3 regions of the Reinekea sp. genome follow, and region 3 is predicted to be linked to each of the others. Evidence: predicted binding sites of a transcription regulator. Region 3 holds the regulator's gene; each other region holds the start of a gene.
What was found. The regulator LexA, encoded in region 3, represses DNA repair genes until DNA is damaged. The targets are predictions, from matches to a motif close to TACTGTNTANNTANACAGTA.

Region 1: the regulator LexA is predicted to act here: its motif matches at 1,566-1,585, upstream of imuA (translesion DNA synthesis-associated protein ImuA).
Region 2: the regulator LexA is predicted to act here: its motif matches at 1,563-1,582, upstream of uvrD (DNA helicase II).

The regions. Positions count from the first base shown of each region.
Region 1 is NZ_CEYAVF010000021.1:31,220-34,502, forward strand. It holds gene AC4FIC_RS09755 (Y-family DNA polymerase) at 1-910, opposite strand, end outside; gene imuA (translesion DNA synthesis-associated protein ImuA) at 912-1,538, opposite strand; gene trhA (PAQR family membrane homeostasis protein TrhA) at 1,678-2,319, shown strand; gene AC4FIC_RS09770 (sensor histidine kinase) at 2,460-3,283, shown strand, end outside.
Region 2 is NZ_CEYAVF010000034.1:16,831-20,113, reverse strand. It holds gene uvrD (DNA helicase II) at 1-1,554, opposite strand, end outside; gene AC4FIC_RS12725 (putative bifunctional diguanylate cyclase/phosphodiesterase) at 1,737-3,283, shown strand, end outside.
Region 3 is NZ_CEYAVF010000004.1:102,017-105,299, forward strand. It holds gene rnhA (ribonuclease HI) at 1-203, shown strand, start outside; gene dnaQ (DNA polymerase III subunit epsilon) at 200-925, shown strand; gene lexA (transcriptional repressor LexA) at 966-1,568, opposite strand; gene AC4FIC_RS03085 (alpha/beta hydrolase) at 1,643-2,485, shown strand; gene AC4FIC_RS03090 (cation:proton antiporter domain-containing protein) at 2,462-3,283, opposite strand, start outside.

The sequences.
Region 1 (3,283 bases), on a different contig from region 3:
CTAGCCAGTCGCTTTGCCGGTAACAGCCGCGCACCGAGGGTATCGTTAACAGACTCCTGCGGCCGTCACGGTGCGCCAACCTAATCAGTAACTTTTCACACACCCGCTGACGCGAGAGCAGATAGGCTTCGAGGTTTAACAACGCGCGGCGCAACGGAAACAGCAGACCGCGCGCCTGTTCGGCGTCATAGTTGAGATGCATCACCTGCGCAAAACGCTCGGGCAGCTTAAAACTGACCGGCGGTCGGTTGTCGGTTTCCAAGCGCTGCAGGCGTTCAATCAGGTCTATGCCAAAGCGATAACCAAGCTCCTTGCGCGGCGTGCTCTTGAGCTGACCGTATTGGCGAATGCCCATGGCTTGCAGTTTATCGACCAATGGCGCCGGCAAGCCGAGCTGTGCCACTGTCAGCTGGAGCAGGTTTTGTTGCAGAACCTCGATGTCGTCGCTGCACAGGCCAAGTCCGGCCTCGGCGAGAATACGCGCCGCCGAGGGCGTATGGCCGGTCGACATACGGTATTCGAAGCCGCTGCTGTCGAGGCGCTGAGTCAAGTCGTGCCAATAGGCATCTAGGCCGGCAAAGAGCGGCAGCATGGAACCGACTTCGAGCAGTAAGCCCTGAGGTGGCAATAGGCTGATTTGCGCCGCCTGATGGTAGCAGAGCAGGGCCAGTTGGTTGAGTGACTCGCCTTCTAAATGGCTGTCATAGTCGGCGATGGCGCAGTCGGCGAGCAAGCAAAAGGCGGTCTTCTTGTTCATGCCGACCCTTACACCCTGGCTGACGGCGGCGGCGTTGCATTGCACGATGGTGTGCTGACCGGGAATCAGCAGCAGTTGCGGCAGCGGTCGCGGGTCGGCCATAAACTGCGCTTCTAGGGCTAGGCGCGGAAAGTGAATATGCAGCCAGAGCATGTTAGCAACCGACCCGATTGAGCGGCAGGCTGATCTGTAGATCATTGACCGGCCAGCCGGCCCGGCGTTTGATGATATTAATCCGGCCCTGGGCGTTAATCGCCAGGCGCAACGACGCGACGCTGGGCTGATTTTCAAATTGGCTCGGTCGGAGCATAAAGACTGCCACCCGGGCGCTTTCGGCGGCCAGCTGGATGCGCCGCATCAAGGCCTTGTCGAGCTGCGTCAACCAGACCACGGCGGCTTGGCAGCCGCCACTCTGAAGGCTTTTTTCCAGGCTGTGGCAGACATCGACCGGCCGGCTGGTATGGGCCAGCAATAGGCGCCGGGTATTAAAACCCCAATGCTGTAGGGCGGGGACACAGGGTGGCAAGGGCACATTTAACCAGAGTTGCCAGCGCTCGTCCTGCTGGCTTAATCGGGCCAAGGCCGGCAGCAGCAGGCGCAACTCGCCGCAGCCGAGCTCAGGGTAGAGGATCTCTGTCACAGCCCCTAAGGGCCAGCCATGACCCGGCAGCAGGGCATCCAGCTCGGCATAGCCGCTGCTTATGGCGGCGACGGTCGTTTCCCGTGCGTCCCGCGCGGTCCAGATCCGACCCTGTTCGGTCAGGGTGTCTACTAAGCTCACGCGAGGAAACTCATGGCGCATGCCTTTTGCTGTATGGATATACAGTATAGCGAAGCGCGATTGATTTGCCAGAGAATAAAAAGGTTGCATTCATCTTGATTAAATATACAGTTGTATATTATTTACTTGAGACCGGCCCATGACTGAACTACTGCCGCGCTATAGCGCCCTAGAAGAATGGGCCAACAGCCTGACCCACGGTATCGGAACCGTCCTAGCGATCGTTGGTCTGGTGGTGCTGTTGATGGTGACGATCCCAACCGAGGATCCATGGCAGGTGGTCAGTGCCAGTATCTATGGTACGACTCTGGTGTTTATGTTTTTGGCCTCGACCCTCTACCATGCCATTCAGCCCGCGCCGATCCGCAAGGTACTGCGTCAGATCGACCATCTCGCGATTCTGTATCTCATCGCCGGTTCCTATACCCCCTTTACCCTGATCAATCTCAGGGGCGTCTGGGGTTGGTCGCTGTTTGGTGTAGTTTGGGGTTTGACCCTGATCGGTACCGTGCTGCAGCTGTCGCCGGCACGCAAGATTAAGGCGCTGATGGTAACGCTCTATTTGCTAATGGGTTGGGCGGTACTCGTTGCCATTAAGCCGTTAATCGCCAATATGGCGCCACAGGGTCTTACCCTGTTGGTTGCTGGCGGCCTAGCCTACAGCGGCGGAGTGGTGTTCTATGTTAATAAACGCATTCCCTTGAACCACGCCATTTGGCATCTCTTTGTCCTCGCCGGTGCCACGCTGCACTATTTTGCTATCCTGTTTTATGCCTTCTGAGTACCATTCGCCGTTCGAACGGCCGCACCCCTAACGCAATCTAAGGATTGGCTGACCTTGAGTTGGCCAATCCTTATCGCTCTACGCCAGAAGAGGGATCGCTTTTCTCGGCCATTAGCATTAGAGTGAAAAATAAAACTATGACGGCAACCAAACTCTACGATCTCGATCGAAAACGGCATTATTGGCAACGTAACTCTGGGCTCTGGCTGTTAGCGGCCGTGCTGGCCGTGGGGGCCTTGTCGAGCCTGTTCGAAATAGGCTATCGCCAGGGCTATGAGCGGATTCTCGAGCAAGCCCAACGCCAGGCTGACTATGAGTTGGCGTTGCAGGTCCAGATATTAGAGAGTCGCTTGGAAAAGTATCGGCTCTTGCCCGTGCTCATCGGCCGGCATGGCGATCAGCGCAATTGGTTGCCCGATCTAGTGGATGGCAATGTCGGCAGCGTCTGGCTGCGTCAGGTGCGCTATCTCAGTGGTGCACAGAATGTCCTGCTGCTGGCAAAGGATGGCCGTATCATTGCTTCAGCGCAGGATGCCGAGGCCTCATTGCCTGTCCTTGAACTGGGTAAGTTGGCCCAGGCCCCGGCTCAGGGGGTGTTGGGCCGGCAATATATCTATGTCGACCAGGAGACCCAACTGTACGGGTTCTCATCGGATTTACAGATCAATGGGACTGCCCGGGGCGTATTGGTGTTCCTGCTTGATCTGGCCCCGGTGTTTCAATCCTGGACGCTATCGGCCTCGGACATCATTGCCCAAGACGCCAATCAACTGATTACCCTGTCGAGCGAACAGCAATGGATTGGCCAGCGGGCCGACCAAATTGATTTTTTCACCGACCAGACCGCTTATGCCCGTGCGGAAATGGCAGTGAACACCATCGGTTGGCATGTTGCGGTCTACGAACCGGTCGATGAGACCGCGCTGATCCGACAAACCCTGCTCAGCGCGGTGGTCTTGTG
Region 2 (3,283 bases), on a different contig from region 3:
ACTCTGGGCGGCACTGATCAGTTCGTTGAGGTTCTCAACCCGGGTACGGCCTTTTTCACCCTTTTCTTTTTCATGGTATTCGATCATCCCGGAGGCATCATTGACCAGTTTGACCATCGCGCCCAGATCATCCTGTTCCAGCACGGTCTCGGTCAGGTCAACGATCAACTTAATAAAGTCGACCAGGGCATTGGCCGCTCGGGTCGCTAGGACCTTGTTGTCCAAGGCCATTTGCGCCGCCTGCCAGAGTGAACAGCCCTGCTCACGCGCCAAGATGCGCAGAGTTTCCAGCGTCTTATTGCCGATCCCGCGCGGCGGCACGTTCATAATCCGTTCCATCGAGGCATCGTCTTGCTGATTCAGAATCAGCCGCAAATAGGCGACCGAATTGCGGATTTCCAGCCGCTCATAGAAACGCACTCCGCCATAGATACGATAGGGCACTTGGAGGTGAATCAGGGCTTCTTCGAGCACCCGCGATTGGGCGTTAGAACGATACAGTAGGGCAATATCGGTTGGGTTGGTTCCCGCTTCAATCAACCGATTCATTTCATCGGCTATATAGCGCGCTTCGTCCTGCTCATTAAAGCCGGCATAGAGTCGGATCGGTTCACCCTTATCGCCATCGGTCCATAGATCCTTGCCCAGGCGCCCCTGGTTGTTGCCGATTACCGTGTTGGCGGCCTCGAGAATGGTCGCCGTCGAACGATAGTTCTGCTCTAGGCGGACGACTTCGGCGCCCTCAAAGTCGACATCGAAGGTCTGAATGTTTTCTACCTTGGCACCGCGCCAGCCGTAGATCGATTGGTCATCGTCACCGACAATGGTTAGGCTCAATCGATCGCCGGCCAAGACCCGCAACCAAGCGTATTGGATCTCGTTGATATCCTGAAACTCGTCGACCAGAATATGGCTGAAGCGAGTCTGGTAGTGCTCCAAGACCGAGGGCTGATTGAGCCATAACTCATGCGCACGCAGCAGCAACTCACCAAAATCGACCAAACCGCTGAGCTGGCAGATCGCCTCATAGCGGGTGTAAATTTCTTTTAGGGTGTCTTCATACCAGTCGCCGTGCGACATCACATAAGCGGCGCGGCGCCCCTCATCTTTTTGGCCATTGATAAACCACTGCACCTGCTTGGGCACAATCCGTTCATCACTGATGTTCAATTCGCTGATAATACGTTTGACCAGCCGCAGCTGATCGTCGCTGTCCATCACCTGAAAGTTTTGCGGCAACTTAGCCTGTTGCCAGTGCGCCTTTAACAGCCGATGCGCCAGGCCGTGAAAGGTGCCGACCCATAGGCTGTGGGCCGGAGTCTCTAAGAGGGCCTCGATCCGGCTCTTCATCTCTTTGGCGGCCTTATTGGTAAAGGTCACCGCCAGAACACTAAAGGGCGACGCCAGACCCGCCGCAACCAACCAACCGATACGGTGAGTCAATACCCGCGTTTTACCGGAACCCGCTCCGGCCAGCACCAATAGATGTTGGCTCTCGCTGGTCACGGCGGCGTGTTGTTGTGGGTTGAGCAAGTCGAGCTGCAAGGAGGTCATAATTGGGCTACTGTATATAAAAACAGGCGAAGTGTAGCAGATGGTCTGAACAATCTCATCTGCCTTAGGCATCCAGCGGCCGCGTTTTTCCACTCTTTTGGTAATCAATTAAGTCGACTTTCCGCACCGCCTGCCAAATTTCCTTGCCTATACTGCTGTAAACAACGCTAGAAAGCCGGGATATGGTCACTGACAGCGAAACGCTTCACCACCGACGTGCACAAATTTTACTGCGCAATGGCCGCTATTTTTGGTGGTCGACGCTGTTGGTCAGCGTGGCTTGTGGGGTCTTTCAACTGTTCAATGACTTACCGCAAATCGGTCAGTGGAGCGCCGGTGCTGTGTCCATGCTGGCCCTATGCGCCTTGAGGACCAATGCCTACTGTCAACGACGATTGAACGCTGCTCCCCTGTGGAGCCCGGTACCCATCGTCACGCTACTGATCTCGGTCAATGCGCTGTTGTGGGCCGCAATTGCCCAACAGGGCGGGCTCTGTTTGACGCTGGCCATTGCTGAGGGCGGCCTGGCGAGTCTGTTCCTCTATTCTCACGGCCGCTTAGTGGCCATTACCGATGGCGCCATTGGCCTGGTCCCGATTCCGTTCTTATTTCAGGCCGATGACCCCCTCCTGATACAGGTGCACCTGCCACTGATGGCACTCTTTAGCCTTGCGGCGGCGCTAGGCCACCAGCTGGCCATGCGCAATATTCGCCATGAGCTGGAGTCGCAGCGTCTAACCCAACTCTTGACCGACAATCAGAGCGATTTACTCAACCGATTCAACCAGCGCACCCATGACATCGAACAGATAAATCACCGTCTAAGTCGAGAAGTTCAACTGCGCAAGGAAGTCAATCAAGCGCTGACCCAGAGTGAGGCGCAGCTTAATCTGGCCATGACGGCCTCGGGGTTAGGCTTTTGGGACTGGGATCTGTTGCTGCACCGGGTTTATCATTCCGACACCGCGCAATTTTTTGGCAATAGCGACACCCTCAATGGCAAGGAATTTGTCCTAACCGACTATGTCCTGCCTGAGGACATGCCACTGGTCCGCAAGGCGTTGAAGCAGCATCTGCGCGGCGAGACCGACTATTATCAGGCCCGATATCGGGTCCGACTGCCCAATAAACGACAGCAGCGTTGGATCGAAGACATCGGCAAGGTTACTGAACGCAACCAGCGAGGCCGGCCCGCCCGGATGATCGGGACGCGCCGAGACATCAGCCAAGATATGCAATTGCAGGAAAACCTCACCCTGTCATCGAGCCTGTTTAACAACAGCACCGAAGGGGTCTTTATGCTCGATGTGCAGCAGCGGCTGCGCACGTGCAATAGGATGTTTTGCCAGATCTTTGCGCAGCCGCAGGGTAATTGGGTAGGTCGGCCCCTATTGCATCTGATTCACACTGAGCAGGCCCAGAGTATATCCAGGCAGCTGGGGTCTCAGGGTCATTATCGCGGCGAAATAATAGCGATCCGCGGTCAGAACAAGCCCTTTCCCCTATCGATCAATCTGACCGCCATTCGCCGCGCCGATGCCAGCCTATGCCATTATCTCGGCATTTGTCGGGATCTATCTGCAAACCAGCGCACCGAAAATAAGAGTCCCGATCGTACCGATTTCGACAGCCTGACCGGCTTATTCAATCGAGATTATTTCCAACGCGTGTTGCGTCGGTTCCAAGACCATGAGCATCTGCTACAGGACCATTATGCGGTCTGCGTATT
Region 3 (3,283 bases):
GGATTCGGGGCTGGAAGAAGAATGGCTGGCAGACCGCCAGCAAGCAACCGGTTAAAAATAAGGACCTGTGGCAGGAACTCGACCAGTTAATGGGTCGATATCGAGTATCCTGGCATTGGGTTAAGGGGCATTCGGGTGACCCGATGAATGAATTGGCCGACCGCCTGGCCAATCACGCTATGGATAAGATGGGGAAATCATGAGACAGGTCGTATTAGATACAGAAACAACGGGATTGAACCCCAAGAAAGGCGATCGAATCGTAGAAATCGGTTGTTTGGAGATGATCGACCGACGCTTGACCGGGCGGCAACTGCATTATTTTCTCAATCCTGAACGCGATATCCCCGAAGAGGTTGTCGCTATTCACGGCATCACCAATGAGCAGGTCAAAGATGCACCCAAATTCACCCAGATTGCCGATGAATTGTGGCAGTGGCTCGACGGCGCTGAACTGATTATCCACAATGCGGCCTTCGACATGGGGTTTCTCAATGCCGAATATCAGTTGTTGGCCAATAAGCAGGGCACGACCTTTAAGGCCTTGGAGTCAGTCTGTGGGGTATTAGATACGTTAAAGCTGGCGCGAGAAAAACATCCAGGCTCGAGAGTGTCACTCGATGCGCTCTGTAAACGCTATGGCATCGACAATTCCCACCGCACATTGCACGGCGCAATTCTCGATTCAGAGATACTGTCCGATGTGTACCTGATGCTGACTGGTGGTCAAACTGACTTGCTCTTGGATGATTCCGATCCAGTGCCGGCAGCCGCCAATGCATTAGACTTATCTGCTTTAGCAACGGTGCAGGGCGACCTTGTTAAAATTGTCCCAACGGCAGAAGAGATAAGTGCGCATCAGGACATGTTGCAGTTGATCGCCAAAAAATCCGCGTCGGTAATCGATTGGCCGACACCCGACTAATACGCTAGAACGGCTGACGATCAGCCGTTTGGGCCACTTTTTAGTGAATTGAACGACGAATAACGCCGACATAAAGACCTTCGATGGCAAAGTCCTGTTCCGTCACATTCACCACTATCGGCTTAAAGTCGGCATTTTCAGGATATAGGGTAACGAGATTACCTTTTTTCTCATAACGCTTAACGGTAACATCGTCGCCCACGCGCGCCACGACTATATCGCCGTTGCGTACCCGGTCGGTCTTATGGACCGCAATCAGGTCATCTTCGAGTATGCCGATGTCCTTCATGCTGAGGCCCTGAACCTGCAGCATAAAATCGGCTTTAGGGTGAAACAGACCCTTGGGCAGGTCAAAATATTCGGAAATTTGCTCTTCGGCCAGTATTGGGGAGCCTGCGGCAACCATGCCAACAACCGGCAACCCGGTCTCAGACGCGGGTAAGCGGATACCACGACTGGCGCCATGAACAATTTCGATATAACCTTTGCGCGCCAGTGCCTTAATATGTTCTTCGGCGGCATTGGGCGATTTAAAGCCAAGAGTCTTGGCGATTTCTGCCCTTGTGGGTGGGTATCCCGTATCATCAATGTGATCTTTGATGACATCGAGAACTTGCTGTTGCCTTGCCGTGAGTTTTTCCATAACCTAGCGCCTGTTATTATGTACAGTACATGTGATTATATACAGTCAAGGTCGGCTGTAAAGGGATAAATCGTTTGAAAAGTAGCAGTCAATTATTTCCAGTGGAACTTATCTCCGCAGAAGTCCGAGCAGATCATTTCGAAGACTCTTATTCATTGAAGCCGAATAAGAGCAAAGACAACTCGGTTGAAATTGCGTTGATTCATTTACACGCCAACCGAAACCCAGACGGGGATCAGGTCTTGTTTGTCCACGATGTGTTCGAAAGTCATTGGCAGTGGACTGACGGACCGTGTAAGCCAGTGATTGCCAAACTGCTGGCCCAGGGCGTTTCGGTCTGGCTGATGGATTGGCGCGCGCACGGCTCGTCTAAAAAAAATAAACAGCCACAATTAAATCACATCGAAGAGATGGCGGCCCTCGATCTATCGTCGGTGACCGCCTTTATTGAGGAGAAGAGCGGTCAACCCCTTACTCTGGTGGCACGCGGCCTTGGCTCGCAAATGGTGTTACTGGGTCTGGCGGGCTTGCGCAATATCAAACGTTACATCCTAATCGATGCCGGCTCAGTGCGCGGGCTGAGACGTTATTGGATTCCCGGTTTAAAATGGCTCAAGCAGTCAAAGTTGATTGGTCGACACTGGATTAGCGGCACCGGGTCGGAACAGGAACCGGTCAGTCTATTCAAAGGCCAGCTCAGCCGGCAGGGGCTGTTCGCGCGCTTTCGGCATAAGAATACCCGCCAGCAACTTCAGACCCTTCAGCAGTTGGCGGGTAATATCATCTGGCTGTGCACCCAAAGTAGCGCCGAGACGGTGGCCCGTCGGCATGCCGGTAAGCAGGCTCGGATCCACCGGATTAAGCCGTCAGAGGTCCATGATGAGATCTATAAGCTAGTCTCGTCGAAGTCGGTCTGAGACCGCGATCGGGTTCTGGAAATTGAATACGATGATATAGCTGGACAGGGCGAAGGTTGCTATGGCTGTGGACTGAACCAATACCGCGGCCTTTTCGGAGAGCAAACCGGAACCTTGTGCCAAAAAGGTCACCAGCAGTGAAAATTCCGATATCTGGCCCAGTCGATAACCTATATCCCAGGCCAGGTGATTGGTTTCGCTGAGCCGTAACAGCAAAGAATGGAACACAATCGGTTTGCCTACCAAGACCAGCACGGTCAAGATCGCCATCGGGATCATCACTGTCGACAATACTTGGAGATTAAGTTGAGCACCCAAGGTAAAGAAAAACAGGATCAGAAAGAAATCGCGCAGGGGCTTGAGATTCAAGGCAATGTATTGAGAAATCGGACTGCTGGCCAAGCTAACCCCAGCGATAAAGGCGCCTATTTCATAGGACAGGCCGATCAGGTGCGCAAATTCTCCAACCCCCAAACACCAGCCAATGGCCAGCAAGAAGATATATTCGTGGAATCGGTCGAAGCGACTCAAGAGCGGCAATATGGTGTACTTGACCGCGCCCAGTGTGCCCAGAATCAAGATCGGTAACATAACCAAGGGTTTGATTAGGGTCCAGGTATTAACTGTCTCTTGACCAAAGCTTTCGATGGCCAACAGCACCAAGATGGCGATAAAATCCTGTATCAATAGAATGCCAACCATCAGCTCGCCGGAGTGGCGATGATGCAAAACCGTCGTAGGGAGCAGCTTAATACCGATAATGGTGCTGGAAAACATCAGGCAGAGCCCGATAATAAT